DNA from 3 places in the Pseudomonas sp. Leaf58 genome. Region 2 is predicted to be linked to each of the others. Evidence: riboswitches for the same ligand, from Rfam matches in the RefSeq annotation. Region 2 holds a riboswitch; each other region holds the start of a gene.
What was found. A riboswitch is a leader RNA that binds a small molecule or an ion and turns the genes downstream of it on or off. The one in region 2 is predicted to bind cobalamin.
Positions count from the first base shown of each region.

Region 1: linked by a shared signal. The riboswitch ahead of DV532_RS11815 (CbtB domain-containing protein) and the one ahead of DV532_RS09805 (ABC transporter substrate-binding protein) in region 2 are both predicted to bind cobalamin.
Region 3: linked by a shared signal. The riboswitch ahead of cobW (cobalamin biosynthesis protein CobW) and the one ahead of DV532_RS09805 (ABC transporter substrate-binding protein) in region 2 are both predicted to bind cobalamin.

Region 1 covers NZ_CP032677.1:2,539,972-2,546,145, reverse strand. The annotation lists gene DV532_RS11825 (LLM class flavin-dependent oxidoreductase) at 1-409, shown strand, start outside; gene DV532_RS11820 (LLM class flavin-dependent oxidoreductase) at 436-1,536, shown strand; cobalamin riboswitch at 1,680-1,904, shown strand; gene DV532_RS11815 (CbtB domain-containing protein) at 1,997-2,185, shown strand; gene DV532_RS11810 (CbtA family protein) at 2,195-2,881, shown strand; gene DV532_RS11805 (cobalamin biosynthesis protein) at 2,881-3,267, shown strand; gene cobM (precorrin-4 C(11)-methyltransferase) at 3,304-4,056, shown strand; gene DV532_RS11795 (DUF1272 domain-containing protein) at 4,123-4,365, shown strand; gene DV532_RS11790 (response regulator transcription factor) at 4,586-5,200, shown strand; gene DV532_RS11785 (transporter substrate-binding domain-containing protein) at 5,214-6,174, shown strand, end outside.
Region 2 covers NZ_CP032677.1:2,085,427-2,091,600, forward strand. The annotation lists gene DV532_RS09790 (OprD family porin) at 1-622, opposite strand, end outside; gene DV532_RS09795 (ABC transporter ATP-binding protein) at 639-1,427, opposite strand; gene DV532_RS09800 (iron ABC transporter permease) at 1,424-2,437, opposite strand; gene DV532_RS09805 (ABC transporter substrate-binding protein) at 2,440-3,450, opposite strand; cobalamin riboswitch at 3,561-3,759, opposite strand; gene DV532_RS09810 (DUF1624 domain-containing protein) at 3,788-4,954, opposite strand; gene DV532_RS09815 (TonB-dependent siderophore receptor) at 5,129-6,174, opposite strand, start outside.
Region 3 covers NZ_CP032677.1:2,431,031-2,437,204, reverse strand. The annotation lists gene cobN (cobaltochelatase subunit CobN) at 1-3,224, opposite strand, end outside; gene cobW (cobalamin biosynthesis protein CobW) at 3,228-4,295, opposite strand; cobalamin riboswitch at 4,395-4,608, opposite strand; gene DV532_RS11360 (branched-chain amino acid aminotransferase) at 4,987-6,006, shown strand; gene DV532_RS11355 (multidrug/biocide efflux PACE transporter) at 6,147-6,174, opposite strand, start outside.

The sequences.
Region 1 (6,174 bases), 450 kb from region 2:
CTTCAGCCAGCATGCGCTGGACGCGCCTTTCCCCGACCTCGGCACCCTAGGCGATAACAGCCACAAAGGCACCGCCGACCAGCTCAAGCAGCTGGCACGTGAAGAACGCTTGAGCCTGCGCGAGCTGGCACTGCGCTTCTCACGCCCACGGCGTGACTTCGTCGGCACCCCGGAGCAGGTCGCTGATGCCCTGCAGCATTGGTTCGATCAGGGCGCCGCCGACGGATTCATCATCAACTCGCTGCTGCCCGATGGCCTGCAGTACTTCACCGAATACGTGGTCCCCCTGCTACAGGCTCGTGGCCTGACACGCCGAGAGTATCAGGGCACCACACTGCGTAGTCATTTTGGCCTCGATGTCCCCGCAAACCGCAACAGCCAGCGCCGCGCCCAAGCGGCGGTTGCCTGAGCCCCAACGACAAGGAGTGTGATTACATGAGCCTAGAGTTCATCGGCCTGATCGGCCCGCAGGAAAGCAGCGAATCCCAGGCACCGCGCGGCCCGCTGGTAGACCTCGATTTCATCAAGGCGTTTGCCCAGGCCCAGGAGTACGGGGGCTTCGACAAGGCCCTGCTGGCAGTCAACACCAGTGCACCGGATTCGCTGATATTGGCCAGCTACGTGGCCGCCCTCACCGAGCGCATCGGCCTGCTGGTAGCGCACCGCCCGGGTTTCCAGGCCCCGACCTTCGCCGCCCGCCAGTTCGCTACCCTCGACCAACTGAGCCGTGGCCGGGCCTCGATCAATGTCATCACCGGCGGCGACAGCGGCGACCTCCAGCGTGATGGCGACTTTCTTGATAAAGACGCCCGCTATGCCCGTACCGATGAGTACCTTGAGGTATTGCGCAACACCTGGACCCGCCAGGAGCCCTTCGACCACCAGGGCAGCCACTACCGCATCGAAGACAACCTGACCTTGGTCAAGCCCGTGCACCAGCTACCGATCTACTTCTCTGGCGCTTCCGACGCGGCGGTCGAGGTGGCCGCCAAGCACGCCGATGTCTACATGATGTGGGGCGAGCCGCTGGAACAGGTACGCGAGCGCATCGCCAAAGTGCGCAAGGCCGCTGCCCGCTACGGGCGCGAAAAACACATTCGCTTCAGCTTGTCGCTGCGGCCAATCCTGGGGGCTACCGAGGCCGAGGCCTGGGCCCGCGCCGAACGCATTCTGGCCGACGCCCAGCAACGTATCGGCATTCGCCAAGGCACCCGCCGCGAAAAGAACTTCGGCAAAAGCAACGCCGGCTCCGAGCGCCTGGTGCAGTTGGCCAGCCAACGCAAGGTGCATGACACCCGGCTGTGGACCGAGATTGCGGCGCTGGGCGGTGGTGCGGGTAACTCCACCTCGCTGGTGGGGACTGCCGAGCAGGTGGCCGAGGCCGCGTTGGCCTACTACGCGCTGGGCGTTAGCACCTTCCTGTTCCGCGGTTTCGATCAACTGCGTGATGCGGTGGAATACGGGCAGGCGCTGATCCCGCGCATTCGCGCGCGGGTAGCACAGCATGACGCCGGGCTTACCGCGCGCAGGGCGTAGACCGCTACTGGCTGAGCCGGGTTGCGGGAGGGCTTGAGGGTGCATGCATTGGGCTTTTCAGCGCCTGTGCGCGCGAGCGCATAGGTACCCCAAAGCCAAAGCCCTACCCTCAGGGCAATTGACGCCAAGCCCGCCCCATGCTCTCCTTATGCCTGCGTTCAGGTGCCCCTTTGGGGGTGAAACGGGAAACCGGTGCGTCGCAGGCCCTCCAACAGGGCCGGACAAGGCCGGTGCTGCCCCCGCAACGGTAAGCGAGCGAAGCGTCTATACCACTGTGCCCGGTCAACCGGCGTGGGAAGGTGACGCTTTTACAGGAGCCCAGCTCCTCCTCGCAAGCCCGGAGACCGGCCTGGCGTTCATGAACACCCCGCGGTGGGCGGGCGCTGTTGCATTCCCCTGGGCGGCCACGCTCGGGGCTGCCGCGCTTGCCCATTGCCCACAAAAAGCAGAGGACCGCGTCATGCCCGTCACCACCGCCAAACAACACAGCACTACCACCCCCGTCACTCTCAGCCAACGTGTGGTCATCGCCGTCGGTGCCAGCCTGCTGGGCCTGTGCCTGGTGTACTTCGCCGGTTTCTCGCACATCGAGGCCGTGCACAACGCCGCCCACGACACCCGCCACAGCGCCGCCTTCCCCTGCCACTGAGTACGCCCAATGATCACGCGCATTGCCCGTACCGCGGGCTTCAGCGGGCTGCTTGCGGCCCTGCTGCTGACCCTGCTGCAAAGCTTCTGGGTCGCCCCACTGATACTTGAAGCAGAAACCTACGAGTCCTCGGCCCCGGTCGCCCATCACGAACATGGTGGCGAAGTGGCAGCCCATGAACACAGCGCCGAAGCCTGGTCGCCGGAAGACGGCTGGCAGCGTGTGCTGGCCACCACCGGCGGCAACCTGGTGGTCGCCGTCGGCTTCGCCCTGCTCCTGGCCGCCTTGTACAGCCTGCGCGAACCGCGACGCATCGGCACCGGGGCCCTGTGGGGCCTGGCCGGCTTCGCCGTGTTCTGCTTGGCCCCGACCCTGGGCCTACCGCCGGAACTGCCGGGCACGGCAGCCGCCGACCTCGGGCAACGCCAGGCCTGGTGGGTTGGCACCGCCAGCGCCACCGCCGTGGGCCTGGCGTTGCTGGTGTTCGCCCGTCACTGGCTGCTAAAGGTGCTGGGCGTCGTACTGCTGGTGGCCCCGCACGTCATTGGCGCGCCGCAACCCGAAGTGCATGAAAGCCTGGCCCCCGAAGCACTGGAAACCCAGTTCATGCTGGCCTCCTGGCTGACCAACGTCGCGTTCTGGCTAGCCCTGGGCCTGTTCAGCGCGTGGCTGTTCCGCCGCTCCAGTCAGGCCTAATGCCGGCCTTTTATGCCGGTTTGGGCTGCCGCCGGGGATGCCCGGTGACTACGCTGGCAACCTTGCTATGCCAAGCCCTGAGCCATCAGGGCCTGGCGCTGGCCGACTTGCATGGCATTGCCAGCATCAGCCTGAAGGCCGACGAACCCGCCTTGCAGCAGCTGGCCGAACGCCTCGGTGTGCCCTTGGTGCTGTACGATATTGCCGTGCTCCAGCCCTACGAACCGCAACTCAGCCACCGTTCTGCAGCAGCCCATGCCCACACCGGCTGCTGGGGCGTGGCCGAGAGTGCGGCACTGGCACTGGCCAGCCAGCGGCTTGGCCGGGCCAGGTTGCTGTTGACACGCCAGGTACTGGGCCCGGCCACCCTTGCCTTGGCCTACTGAACGTTCTACCTCCTCTATTGTTTGCAAGGACTTCCCATGACGGTCTACTTCATCGGCGCCGGCCCCGGCGACCCGGAACTGATCACGGTCAAGGGCCAACGGCTGATCCGCCAGTGCCCGGTGATCATCTATGCCGGCTCGCTGGTACCTGCTGCGGTACTCGAGGGCCACCAGGCCGAGACCGTGATCAACAGCGCCGAGTTGCACCTGGAGCAGATCATCGCCGCCATGCAATGCGCGCACGAAAAAGGCCAGGATGTGGCCCGGGTGCACAGTGGCGACCCCAGCCTGTATGGCGCCATTGGCGAGCAAATCCGCCACTTGCAGGCGCTGGGCATCGATTACCAGATTATCCCCGGGGTCACTGCCACGGCGGCCAGCGCCGCCCTGCTCGGCTGCGAACTGACCCTGCCACAGGTAGCGCAAACCGTGATCCTCACCCGCTTTGGTGACAGCTCGCCCATGCCACCTGGCGAGCAGTTGGGCGACCTGGCGCGGCATAAATGCACACTGGCCATTCACCTGGGGGTCAAGCACCTGGCGCGTATCGTCGATGAGTTGCTGCCGCACTACGGCGCGCACTGCCCGGTGGCAGTGGTGCATCGTGCCACTTGGCCAGACCAGGACTGGGTACGCGGCACCCTCGACGACATCGTCGCACGCGTTGCGGCCAAGCGCTTCCGGCGCACGGCATTGATCCTGGTGGGCCACGTGCTGGGCGACACACCGTTCGCCGAGTCCGCCTTGTACCGTGCAGGGCATGCACACTTGTATCGCCCGGGCGACTGAGCATTGCCAGCTTCGCCAGCGGCATAGCAGACTCCGGGTTCCCACCTGCGAACAGGAGTCTTGCCCATGCTGGATTTACGCCCCAACTGCGAGTGCTGCGATACCGACCTGCCGGGTGACAGCCCCGACGCGCTGATCTGCTCGTTCGAATGCACCTTCTGCCGGGCCTGCGCCGAAACCCGCTTCCAACGCCACTGCCCGAATTGCACCGGGCAACTGGTGGCCCGCCCGACGCGGGTCGGCCAGGCACTGGCCAACAACCCCGCTTCGACCTTGCGCGTAAACAAAGCGCACCCCGCCTGCGCCTGACTGGCCGCTAAAACCGACATTGCCGCTTTGATAGGGTGATGTCTTTCCCGTTTCTTGTAGGGCTTTTCAACAACAAGCACGGGGACTTTCAACACTTCTATACTCGGCATTACCAAATTTCAGGAATGGTCGTATCGTGCAGCGCTTCCGATATCCCTACTTGCAGACGTATTCCTGAGTGATCCAGGAAGCGGACCACATCCTGACAGGAGTTTTCCTCATGACTACCGTGCTGATCGTCGACGACCACCCCATCGTCCGGCTGTCCTTGCGCTTATTGCTCGAGCGCGAGCGCTTTCATGTCCTCGGCGAGGTCGGCAATGGCAGCGAGGTGGCACAAGTGGCCCGCGAACTGCGCCCGGACGTGGTCATTCTCGACATCGGCCTACCCGGCCTGGATGGCATGGAGGTGATCAAACGCCTGCAGTGCCTGGAGTCGGTCCCCAAGATCATGGTGCTGACCGGGCAAGCCACCGACCTGTACGTGCGGCGCTGCCTGGATGCCGGGATCGGCGCCTTCGTCACCAAGGAAGAGGACCACGAAGCGTTGTTGTTTGCCCTCAAGGCTTTGGTCAAGGGCTATTCCACCTTCCCGCAGATGTCGGTCAATAGCAACTCGTTGGAAAGCGAGCCGGTGCGCCTGGCCAGCCTCTCCAACCGAGAAATGGAAGTACTGCGGCGCCTGGCGCGTGGCGAGAACAACAAGAATATTGGCACCTGCATGAACCTCAGTGCCAAGACCATCAGTACTTACCGGGGTCGCATCATGGAAAAACTCAAGACCGAGTCGTTGGTTGAAATGGTCGACCTGGCCAAACGCAACAGCGTCTACTGAGTACTCGGCGGCGATGAAGCGCCTGTTGGCAAGCATCCTTCTGGCCATCGGCCTGGCCAGCCCCGCCGCGCTCCAGGCCAGCAGCGAGCCCCGCCAGTTGCTGGCTCGCTCGGTCAGTGCCGCCGCCCCGCTAAGGCTTACCGACGCAGAGCGGCAATGGCTTCAGCAACGCCAGCACTTGGTGCTGGGCAGTTCGCGGCCCGACTACCCGCCCTTTGAAATCAACGTTAGCCAGCAGGACTACGAAGGCCTTAGCGCCGATTACGCGGGCATCATTGCCGAACAGTTAGGCATTACCATCGAAGTTAGGCGCTACGACAGCCGCCACCAAGCCATTGCAGCGCTGCGCGAGGGCCATATCGACTTACTGGGCAGCTCCAATGCCTTCGAAGCGGCGGATGCCCAACTCAGCCTTAGCACGCCCTATGCCGACGACCTACCGGTCATCGTCACCCGCGAGGGGCGCAGCCTGAAGAATAGCCCCGACCTCGCCGGCCTGCGCCTGGCCATGGTCGACCATTACCTGCCAGCCAATAACGTTCGCACCCTCTACCCCAAGTCGCAATTGAGCCTGTATCGCTCCACCCTGGCCGGGCTGGCCGCCGTCGAACTGGGCGAGGCCGACGCCTATCTGGGCGATGCCATCAGTACCGATTTCACGATTGGCAAAAGTTACCAGGGCACACTGAAGATCGACCATTTCTGCCAGGTCACCCCTGGGGCATTTGCCTTTGCCCTGGCCAACGACAACCCGCGCCTGCACCAACTGGTCGACAAGGCGCTGGCGCGCATCAGCGAAAGCGAACGCCTGAACATCCTGCGCCGCTGGAGCAGCGGCAACACCAGCTTGCTGTTGCAACGCCACCTCACCGCCTTGAGCGCCGAGGAAGAAGCCTGGATCGCTGCCAACCCCACCGTCAACGTGCTGGTCAACACAGCGCTGGCGCCGTTGACCTTCAACGATGGCCAGCACC
Region 2 (6,174 bases):
CGAAGCCTTGGTCGTGGCTGGAAGCATTGCGGTCGGTATCCTCGTTGAAGTGCCCGGCCACCAGTTTGAGCGGGTCGCGTTCGTTGCTGGTGAGAAGCAGACCAGTAGCGGTTTCGGGTAGCAGGCGGCTGTCGGAGGCGCTGAACACTGGCGTTTTGACCCGTTGCTCACCGTAGGACAGCACGGTATTGGCCACGCGCAGTTTCACCGCCGCGCCGCCCCGGCTGTATTCATTTTCAGGGTGCCCATGGTTATCGACCGCGAGCAGGCGCGCCTTGCCCGCGCGCCCGCCGCCACTGTTGAGCTGCACACCGAGGTAGGCGTGGGCATCCACCCCGACACCAACCAGGCCTTGGCTGAAGCCGGACTGGAAGCTGCCCATCAAGCCATAGGCCCATTCCTCGGCCTTGCCGCTGCGCTCGTTGCGTGGCTTGTAGGCATTGCGCGCGGCGCTGTTGCGCCCGCCATGCTTGTAGTCGCGTTGGTCGAACACGCTGCGGTTGAGCAGGCTCCAGCTGCCATCCTCGACAACGCCCTGGCTGCGCGATTGAGCGGAGCCTGCCAGTGCGGCTGGGGCAAGCAGGGCGCTGGCGAGCAGCAGGGCGACGGGGCGCAACAGCATGGGGGGAACGTCCTGTTCAGAGGGCGCGAAAACGCAGGATGCGCGCGCCGTCGAAGGGGTCGGTAAGGTAGTGGGCGTGCACGCCAAAGGTCGTTAACAGGCGCTCGGGTGTGAGCACCTCCAACGGTTTGCCGAGAGCGACCAGGCAGCCTTTGTCGAGCACCGCGACACGGTCGCAGGTAAGCGCCTGGTTGAGGTCGTGCAGGGCTACCAGGGTGGTTATCGACAAGGCTTGCACCTGTTGCAGCAGGCTCAATTGGTGCTGGATGTCCAGGTGGTTGGTCGGCTCGTCCAGCAGCAGCACCTGCGGCCGCTGCGCCAGCGCCCTTGCGATGTGTACGCGCTGGCGCTCGCCACCGGACAACGCCCCCCACAGGCGCGTGCGCAGGTGCAGGGCGTCAAGGTCGGCCAAGGCCTGCTCGACGATGGCGTGGTCCTCCCGGGAGAACGGTGCCAGCGCCGACAACCAAGGGGTGCGGCCCAAGGCAACAGCGTCGAAAACGCTGATCGCATCGAGGGTGTCGGCCTGCTGTTCGACCAGTGCCAAGGCCTGGGCGATACGGCGGCGGGGCAACTGTGCCAGCGCTTCGCCAAGCAGCTGCACGCTGCCGCTGCCTGGCTTGCGCAGCCCGGCCAGCACCTTTAGCAGCGATGACTTGCCGGAGCCGTTGGGGCCGACGATGCCCAGGGTTTCGCCAGCGACAACGCGCAGCTCGATAGCCTGGAGCACCGCATTACCGGCCAAGTGCAAGCTCAGCCCCTGGCAGCTCAGGGGCGCAATAGGGACAGCCGGCATGGCGGTCATGGCTGCCTCCGGCGGCTGATCAGAATCAGCGCGAAGACCGGTGCGCCGAGCAGCGCGGTGACCACACCCACGGGGATCACCTGGCCGCAGATCAGGGTGCGCGACAGAATATCGGCGGCGATCAGGAACAGTGCGCCGCCCAGCGCGCTGGCGGGCAGCAGTCGGCTATGCCCGGGGCCAAGCAGCAGGCGCAGGGCATGGGGGATCACCAGCCCGACAAAACCGATGGCACCGACGATGGACACCATCACCGCCGTTACCAGCGCCGCGCAACTGATCAGCAGCAACTGGGTGCGCCGGACTGGGATGCCCAGCGACGCTGCCGAATCGGCACCGAAGGTGAACGCATCCAGCGCGCGGCGATGCCACCAGCACACCACCAGCCCGCACAGTGCCACTGGCACGGCCAGCCACACCGAAGGCCAACGCACGCCACTGAGGTTGCCCAGCAGCCAGAACAGGATGCCGCGTGCCTGCTCGGCGGTGGCCGACTTGGTGATGAGAAACGCGGTGAGGGCATTGAACAGTTGCGAACCGGCGATACCGGCGAGGATCACTTGGGCATTGTTGCTGCTGGGACCGGCCGCGCGGGCCAGCACCAGCACCAGGGCGAACGCCGCCAAGGCACCGAGGAAGGCGCCGCCAGACATACTCAGCGCCAGGCTGCCCACGCCCAGCAGGCCGACCAGCACTGCCCCGGTCGAGGCGCCGGCCGACAACCCCAGCAGGTAAGGATCGGCCAGTGGGTTGCGCAGCAGCGCCTGGAGGATCACACCGCAGGTGGCCAAGCCGGCGCCGCAGGCTGCGGCGACCAAGCTGCGCGTTAGGCGGTAGTTCCAGACGATGCCGGCGTCGAGCGGGTCGACCTCGTAGCCCGCCTGCCACAGGTGGTTGGCCAGCACTTGGCCGACCACGCTGGGCGACAGGTTGCTCTCGCCAATGGCGGTACCGGCCAGTAGGGCCATTAACAGGGCCGCCAGGGCAACCGCGATGCAGGGTAACAGGCGCATTTTCACGGGGTTGCTTTACTGCTGGCGAAGGCGGCGGACAAGGTCTGCAGGCCGCTGAACAGGCGAATGCCGGCCTGCATGGCGTCGGCGTCGAGGATGATGATGCGGTCGTGCTTCACCGCGTCCATGTTGCGGGTGACCGGGTCGCTGCGCAGGAATGCCAGCTTGTTCTGGTAATCATCGGCAGGATAGCGGCGGCGGTCCATGCGGGCGATGATCAGCCAGGTGGGGTTGGCCTTGGCCAGGGTTTCCCAGCCTACGGTCGGCCACTCTTCGCTGGACGCGACCACGTTGCGCACACCGAGGGTGCGCAACATGAAGTCGGCCACCCCTTGGCGGCCTGCGACGTAAGGGTCGATGTGCAGGTCGGCGCTGGAGAACCAGAACAGCGCCGTGGTGGCGGACAGGTCCGTGCCGGCCAGCTGTGCCTTGGCGCTGTCCAGGCGGCCCTTCAGCTCGGCGTTGAGGGCTATGCCGCGCGCCTGTACGTCAAAAATTTCTGCCAGCTGGCTGACACTCTTGTAGATGCTGCTTACCTGGAACGCCTGCAGGCGGGTACCGTCGGCGCCGACCAGATTGTCCTTGCCTTCGCAGTCCGATGGTAGCAAGTAGGTGGGGATGTTCAGTTCGTCGAACTGCTCGCGGGTGCCGACCGCGCCTTGAGCACCGACCATCCATTCAAACTGCACCGTCACCAGCTGCGGGCGCTTGCCTAGCACTGCCTCGAAGCTGGGCTCATTGTCGGCCAGGCGCGGCACCTTGGCGTTCTGCGCCTGGTATTCGGGCAGCACGTTGTTGAACCACAGCGAGGTGCCCGCCAGCTTGTCACCCAGGCCCAGTGTATAGAGTATCTCGGTACCTGCCTGGCCAATGGTAACGGCGCGTTCCGGTGCTTGGGCGAAGGTTTGCGGCTTGCCGCAGTTGTCGACCGTCAGCGGGTAATGGGTGGCAGCAGCCTGGGCAAGGCCACTGAGGCCGAGGCCGGCGAGCAGGGTGGCGAAACGGCGCAGCATGCTGGGCGATCTCCTATCGGACAGTTCTGGTCAGGAACGCACGGACAGGCACCGCCGAACCCCCGCTGGCCGCAGGAGCAACGCTGATGGCCAATCCCGGACACCCCGCCGGTTGGTGAATGTGGGCCGGCAGGTCTCCTGACTGGTGCGTCATGGCCTGGCTCCGGCCTTCCCGAGTGAGTAACCCAGTGGCATCGATGGAGCAGGCTCAGCACCTACAGTTGCGGGGGCAGTTCCATTTGGCCCATTTGGGCGGGCCTGGGATTCCCTATTAATTCCGTGGCGGAAACCGGCGGCGGGCATGGTAGACCATCGCGCCGCCGGGTGAAAACGCTTTTCAGAAGTACTTCAGCCAGGTGATGTCGCGCCGCCGCGCCTTCAGGCGGGCGAACCCACGCACCGGCAGGTACAGCGTAACTGCCAGCAGCACCGCCCCCAGCCACACGGCGCTGATGCCCTCGAAGCCAAAATAGTCGCCATGGTTGTGGCCAAACAGCGCTACGCAGGCCAGGTACAGCAGCTTCAGCACGTACAGGTGCAACAGGTAGAAGAACATCGGTGCTGCGCCGAACACGGCCAGGGCAGCGAGCCAGCGCGTCGGGCCCGCACGCTCGAAGGCGCGCAGCAACAGCAGGCCGCAGCCCAGGGTCAGGGCCAGGAACAGCAGCGATGGCGGGTACTTGGTGATGTTGAAGACGCTCATCAAGGTGTGCGTGAAGGTTGCATAACCGCTCCACGGCGCCTCGCCATAGCCATTGAGCATGCGTAGCACGGCAAAGCCTAGCAGCGCGATCAACCCGGCCTGCAGCAAGCGCTGCTGGCGCTGGCCAGCCTCGCGGCCACGGGCGAACCACGGGCCCAGGCCGTAGCCCAGGGCGATGACGCCGATCCACGGCAGCACCGGGTAAGAGGTGCGCAGCCGCAGGTTTTCGGAAAGCTCCAGCCAGCCGCGGTCATGCAGGATCGCCCATGGCACGTGCAGTGCCGATTCCACACCGAAGTGCAGGCCATCCAGCAGGTTGTGGCCGGCGACGATGACCGCGCCCAGCGTGATCAGAGCGGCACGTGGCAGCCACACCATCAGCGACAGGGCGATCATGCTGACGCCGATGGCCCAGATCACTTGCAGGTAGATGACGCTGGGCGGCAGTTGGAAGGTCCAGGCGAAGTTGACCAGGGTAAATTCCAGCACTACCAGGAACAGCCCGCGCTTGAACAGAAAGGCCGAGACATCGCCGCGGCCCTGGTGCTTCTCGCCGTACAGCCAGGCCGACAGGCCAGTCAGCAGGACGAACACCGGCGCGCACAGGTGGGCCAGGGTACGGCTGAAGAACAGCGAGGGCTCGGTGGTATCGATGGCCATCGGGTCGCTGACCTGGCGGTGCAGGAAGAAGGTTTCGCGGACGTGGTCCAACAGCATGAACAGGATTACCAGGCCGCGCAGGGCATCGATGCTCTGCAGGCGCTGGGTGAGCAGGGTGGGGGTTGCGCTGGCGCTTGTCATGGAAGGTCGCTGGTGGGAATGGATGTCAAATGAAACGTTATCTTATAACTAAATTGGGGTGGGTTGGTAGCGCTTTGTGCTGGCTTCTTCGCGGGCAAGCCCGCGCCTACAGGGAAGGTGTAAATCCTGTCGGAGCGGGTTTACCCGCGAATGGGCCGCCACAGGCAGCTCAGATCAGAAGCTGTAATCCACCGTCGCGAAATACGACCGTGGCATTCCCATCAGCCACTGCTGGCCACTGAACGCCGACTGCACATATTCACGGTCGAACAGGTTGTTCAACTGCAACCCCAGCCGTACATCCGGCAACACCTGCCAGGCGAGGTTGGCATCGACCACGGTGTACCCGGGGGCGCTCTGGGTGTTGGCGGTGTTGGCATAGCGCTCATCTACATAGCGCGCGCCAATGCCGGCCTCTAGCTGCTGGCCGAAGCCTTTGTTCAGCCACAGGTTGGCCGTACGCCTTGGGACGTTGGCCGGCCGGTTGCCCGCGCGGTCCTGCGTGACGCCGCCCACAACTTCGTCGAAGTCGTCATACCGGGCGCGTACCAGCGAAGCGTTGGCCGACACCTGCCACTGGTGCGCCAGCGCCAGTTCCACGGTCGCCTCCAGGCCATCGGACGTCTGCTGGCCAGCCTGTTGTTTGTCGTGGCTGATAGGGTCATCCACCAGCAACTTGCGCTTGACGATGTGGTAGGCCGCCACAGTCCATTCGCCACGGCCGTCCCAGAAGCGCTGTTTCAGGCCCAGCTCGGTCTGCCTGGCCTCGGCCAGGTCGTAGTGCATCTGGTTGGCGCTGAGGCTGATGAGGTTGTCGACCCCGTCCTCGCTGGTGGAGTACTGGCCGTACAGCGACAGGTCGTCGTTGACCGCGAACACCAGCCCGGCACGCCAATTGCCAACTTGCAGGCTACGGTCGCTGCGGCTGTGGTTGGTCAGTTTTGCCTGGTCGATGTGGTTCTGGTCGCGGCGTACCCCGGTGACCAGCGACAGGCGATCGGTCAACTGCAGACGGTTTTCGGCAAACAGGGCGAACGTATGGGTGGTGGACAAGGTTTGCGGGCGCAACGGCGAAGCGCTGTGGAACCAGCCCGGTTGCGGTTGCCACGGGTCGAGGTAGTCGCCGCCCACATCGGTGTAGGGCGCGTTGCTGTCGACGTTGAAGCGGACCTTGTTGTATTCGGCGCCGACCACGGTCTTGCTGGCCAAGTTGAACAACG
Region 3 (6,174 bases), 350 kb from region 2:
GCGAACTGGGCGCGCGCCGGGGTACCGTCGTCGCTAGCGCCGTAGGCATAGCCGCCATGGTTGAGGTAAACCTCGGCCAGGTCGTCGCGGCTGTGCCACAGGCGCCCGTCGATGGCGTTCTGCACCCCGGCGCCGTAGGCCCCGGGCTTGGCCCCGAACACCCGCCAGCCGGCCTGGCGCGCGGCCTGCTCAGCGCCCACACCTTGCGCCTGCAACGCGGCCCGCTCGCTGCGCACGCGGGCGGCCAGGGGGTTGAGGTCATCAGGTTCGTCCAGCGCCGCCACCGCCTGCACGGCGGCATCGAACAGGCGGATGAGGTTGCCGAAGGCATCGCGGAAAAAGCCCGAAACGCGCAAGGTCACATCCACCCGTGGGCGGTCGAGCAGGCTCAATGGCAGGATTTCGAAATCATCGACCCGCTGGCTGCCGGTGGCCCACACTGGCCGCACGCCCATCAGCGCCATGGCCTGGGCAATGTCGTCGCCGCCGGTGCGCATGGTTGCCGTGCCCCACACCGACAGGCCGAGTTGGCGCAAGTGGTCGCCGTGGTCCTGCAGGTGGCGTTCAAGGATCAAGTTGGCCGAGGCGAACCCCAGGCGCCAGGCGGTGGTGGTGGGCAGGTTGCGCACGTCCACGGTATAGAAGTTGCGCCCGGTAGGCAGCACATCGAGGCGGCCACGGCTGGGTGCACCACTGGGGCCAGCGGGCACGAAACGCCCGGCCAGTGCCGCCAGCAGGCCGTTCATTTCGGCGCTGCCGCAGGCATCCAGGTTTGGCGCCACCGCGTCGCGCAGGGCCTGTAGCACATCGTGCACCGGCTGCCATTCGCTCAGCGCGGGTAACGGTGCAGTACCGCCCAGCGCCTGCTCGATCACCTGCAGCGCCAACAGCTCAAGGCGCTCGCGGGCGTCGCCACAGGTGCGCCAAGGCTCGCTGCTGATGGCCAGCAATTGCGCGGGTCGCGCGCCTTGCCACGGCAGGCCGAGTTCGCAATCGAGCGGGTCAAAGCCCGGCACCAGCGCTTTGGCCAAAGCTCGCAGCAGGCTGGCATTGCCGCCCCGCCCATCGCCGCGCTCGACGCGCAGCAGCGCCAGCAAGGTGTCCAGGCGCAACCGCCCTTGCGGCGACTGGCCGAACACATGCAGGCCATCGCGAATCTGCGATTCCTTCAGGTCGCACAGGTAAGTGTCCAGGCGCGGCAGCCACACGGCGGCATCGTCCAGTTGCTGCCCGTCCAGTTGCAGCTCGCGGTCGATGTGGTTGGCCTTGACCAAGTCGAGGATATCGCGCTGTAGCTCACGGGCACGCCGCGGGTCGAGCAGCTGCGCTTCATAGAACTCATCGGCCAACTGCTCCAGGTGGCGCAACGGGCCATAGGTTTCGGCGCGGGTCAGCGGTGGCATCAGGTGGTCGATGATCACTGCCTGGGTGCGGCGCTTGGCCTGAGCGCCCTCACCTGGGTCGTTGACGATGAACGGATAGATGTTCGGCAGCGGGCCGAGCAAGGCGTCCGGCCAACATTGCGCCGACAGCCCGACGCCTTTGCCCGGCAGCCATTCGAGGTTGCCGTGCTTGCCCACATGGATCACCGCGTCGGCGGCAAAGGCGTGACGGAGCCAGAAGTGAAACGCCAGGTAGCCGTGCGGCGGGACCAAATCAGGGTCGTGGTAGACCGCGCTGGGGTCCACTTGGTAGCCCCGCGCTGGCTGGATGCCGACGAAGGTCAGGCCAAAGCGCAGGCCGGCGACCATCAACCGGCCACTGCGGTACATAGGGTCCTGCTGCGGTGGGCCCCAGCGGTCTAGCACCGCTTGGCGGTTGGCCTCGGGCAGGCGCTCGAAGGCCATCTGGTAATCGGCCAGGCTCAGGCTTTGCGCGCAGGGGCGCTGGTCGAGGTGGTCGAGGTCGTTGGTCACCCCCCCCAGTAACTGGTGAATCAGTTGCGTGCCGCTGCCCGGCAGGTCGGCCAGCGGGTAGCCTTCAGCCTGCAGGGCCTGGAGGATGTTCAGCGCCGCCGCCGGGGTGTCCAGGCCAACGCCGTTGCCAATGCGGCCATCGCGGGTCGGGTAGTTGGCCAACACCAGGGCCACACGTTTCTGGGCATTCGGCAGGCGCGCCAGCTCGACCCAGCGGCGGGCCAGTTCGGCGACAAAATCCATGCGCTCGGGGTGGGCGCGGTAGCACACCACGTCGGACTGGCTGCGCTCGCTACGCCAGGCCATGTCCTTGAAACTGACCGGGCGGGTGATGATGCGCCCGTCCAGTTCCGGCAAGGCAATGTGCATGGCCAGGTCACGCGCGCCCAGGCCCTGCTCGCTGGCTTCCCAGCCGGGCTGGTTGTCTTGCGCGCAGATCGCCTGCAACACCGGGATGTCACGGCGGAACGGGCGCAGGTTGGGGCGTTCGGGGCTGGACAGGGCAAAACCGGTGGTATTGACCAGCACCTCGGCGCCCACCTCGTCCAGCCACGCTTCGACCTGCTCCAGGCAAGCGCTTTCCTTGAGGCTGGCCACGGCGATCGGCAAGGGGTTCAGGCCGGCAGCCTGCAGGCGCTGGCAGAACACGTCAATGAACGCCGTGTTAGCCGCCTGCAGGTGCGAGCGGTAGAACAGCAGCGGTGCCACCGGCTGCTCGGGATGCCACTGGCGGTACCAGTCCGCCAGCGTCGCGCTGCCTTTGGCCGGGTGATACACCGCCGTGCGCGGCAGCGGCTGCGGCTCGTCCCAGGCATAGTCACGGCCCAACCACTGGTTGGCTAAACAGTTGAACAGGTTGATGGCGTTGGCCTTGCCGCCCTGGCGCAGGTAATGCCATAGGCGTTCGGCCTGCGCGCCACTGACGGTGCCCAGGCCGGTCAGCTCTGGGTCCGGGCGGTCGTCGCCCGGCACCAGGATCAGCTGCACACCACGGGCGGCCAGCTCGACCAGTTGCTCGACGCCATAGCGCCAGTAGCCGACGCCGCCGTGCAGCGACACCAGGATAACCTTGGCGTGGCGCAGCACCTGGTCGACATACAGGTCGACCGAAGCATGGTTCTGCACCTGCATCGGGTTGGCCAGGCGCAGGCTGGGGAAGCCTTCGGGCAATTGCTCGGCGGTATCGGCGAGCAATGCCAGGTGCGAATCGCCGCTGCAGAGGATCACCAGCTCGGCCGGTGTCTGGCCGAGGTCGGCAATGCTGTCATCCGGCACGAAGCCGCCGGGCTGGGTCCGCAGCAGGTGCATGGGTCAGGCGCCCAGGGCCTGGCGCAGGCGCGCTTCCAGCTGGGCGGCATCGAGGTCCTGGCCGATCAGCACCAGGCGGGTGATGCGCGGCTCGTCGGCCCGCCAGGCGCGGTCGAAGTGCTTGTCGAAACGGGTCCCCACGCCTTGCACCAGCAGGCGCATCGGTTTGCCCGGGATGGCGGCGAAGCCTTTGGCACGCAGGATGCCGAACTCCACCACCAGCTGGGTCAGGGCATCGAGCAACAGGCTTTCGTCGGCCTCTGGCAGGTCGATTGAGATGGAGTCGAAGGCATCGTGGTCATGCTCGTCATGGTCGTCGCCGTCGTGGTGCGAGTCGTGGTGGGTACGGCGGCCATCGATGTGCGCCTCGGACTCGGCGCCTACGCCCAACAGTACTTCCAGTGGCAGCTTGCCGCTGCTGGCTTCGACCACTTTTACCGCTGGCGGCAGTTCTTCGGCCACTTCGGCGCGGACCTTGGCCAGCCCTTCGGCGTCGATCAGGTCGGCCTTGTTCAGTACCACCAAGTCAGCGCTGGCCAGCTGGTCGGCGAACAGCTCGTGCAGCGGCGATTCGTGGTCCAGGTTCGGGTCGAGCTTACGCTGTGCATCGACCTGGTCCGGATAGGCGGCAAAGGTGCCGGCCGCCACGGCCGGGCTGTCGACCACGGTGATGACTGCATCGACGGTGCAGGCAGTGCGGATTTCCGGCCACTGGAAGGCTTGCACCAGCGGTTTGGGCAGGGCCAGGCCGCTGGTTTCGATGAGGATGTGGTCGAGGTCGCCACGGCGTGCCACCAGCTCGCGCATGACCGGGAAGAACTCTTCCTGCACGGTGCAGCAGAGGCAGCCGTTGGCCAGCTCGTAGACCCGGCCGCTGGCTTCTTCCTCGGTGCAACCGATGCTGCACTGCTTGAGGATTTCGCCATCGATGCCCAGTTCGCCGAATTCGTTGACGATCACCGCGATGCGGCGGCCCTGGGCGTTGTCGAGCATGTGGCGCAGCAAGGTAGTCTTGCCCGAGCCGAGGAAGCCGGTGACGATGGTGACGGGGAGCTTGGCCAGTGTTTTCATGTCGCATTGCCCTTGGCAGATTGGCGCGGGCATGCAGGACGACAGCCGCGGGCCAGGCCGGCCGGGCTTGTTCGCCACCGGATCACCCCGCCCGGTTGAAAGTCGAAAACGTGACGAGGCAGGTCTCCTGGCTCGCACCGTTCCAGTTGCCTGCAGGAGCAGCAGGCTGGCGGGATGACGCCTTCCCGCGCGCTGGCGCAGTGGCTGTGTCGATCCGTTGTCGGTGCTTACAGTTGCGGGGGCAGCCGCGGCTTGTACCGCGTTCCCGTCTTAGCTTCGGCTTGGCCGAAGAACCTCGAAGTGGCAAGGCTACGCAGTGGTTGGCGGGTGGTCAACCATTGGCTCGTGTTGATTTTTCTAGCGCCTTGGGAAGTGTCTGGCGAAGGTCTTTCAGCGCCTGGGGAGTTGTATGGCGAATCTCTTTCAGCGCCTGTGAGATCGAGCGCCGTGCGGGCGGCGCTCGATCTCACAGGCGCTAAAAGACCTTCGCCAGGCAATCCCACAGGCACTCGAAAACCTCCCGCCAGGCACCTTGCTGCTCTATGCGCTCCAGAATCCCGCCCTCATACCACCTTCCCACCACCATTTCGTGACTGGCCGTTCCCGATCTGCCACGGATGTATTATGGTGGCGTGGTGCGCATATAACAGCAGCCCGAGCGATCGGGCACTTGCAAGACAATGAGGGTGTCATGAGCAACGAAAGCATTAATTGGGACAAGCTGGGTTTCGACTACATCAAAACCGACAAACGCTACCTGTCCGTATGGCGCAATGGCGAGTGGGACAAAGGCACCCTGACCGAAGACAACGTGCTGCACATCAGTGAAGGCTCCACGGCGCTGCACTATGGCCAGCAGTGCTTCGAGGGCCTCAAGGCCTACCGTTGCAAGGACGGTTCGATCAACCTGTTCCGCCCGGACCAGAACGCCGCACGCATGCAGCGCAGCTGCGCCCGCCTGCTGATGCCGCAAGTGCCAACCGAGGTGTTCATCGAAGCGTGCAAGCAAGTGGTCAAGGCCAACGAAAAATTCGTCCCACCGCACGGTAAAGGCGCCCTCTACCTGCGCCCATTCGTGATCGGCACCGGTGACAACATTGGCGTGCGCACCGCCCCCGAGTTCATCTTCTCGATCTTCGCCATCCCTGTTGGCTCGTACTTCAAGGGCGGCATGAAGCCGCACAACTTCCAGATTTCCAGCTTCGACCGCGCAGCACCGCAAGGCACCGGCGCAGCCAAGGTCGGTGGCAACTACGCCGCCAGCCTGCAGCCAGGCGCTGAAGCGAAGAAGGCCAACTTCGCCGACGCCATTTACCTGGACCCGCTGACCCACACCAAGATCGAGGAGGTCGGCTCGGCCAACTTCTTCGGCATCACCGCCAACAAAGAGTTCGTCACCCCGAAATCGGCCTCGGTGCTGCCAGGCATCACCCGCCTGTCGTTGATGGAACTGGCGCAATCGCGCCTGGGCCTGACCGTGATCGAAGGCGATGTCGAGATCAACAAACTGGACCGCTTCATCGAAGCCGGCGCCTGCGGTACCGCTGCGGTGATCACCCCGATCGGCGGCATCGAGTACAACGGCAAGCTGCATGTGTTCCACGACCTGGAAAAGGTCGGCCCGGTTACCCAGAAGCTCTACAACGAGCTGACCGGCATCCAGAGCGGTGATGTAGAAGCACCGGCTGGCTGGATCGTCAAAGTCGCCTGAGGCGTTTTAGCGGTATGAAAAAACGGGGCATGCCAGCAATGGCATGCCCCGTTTTTTTATGGGTTGACGCGAAGGGCACCGGCTACGCCGGTGTTCGCGGCTAAAGCCGCTCCTACACCAGCCAGCGCCGGGCCGCATATTCATGCAAGGCGACGCTGCATCAGCAAA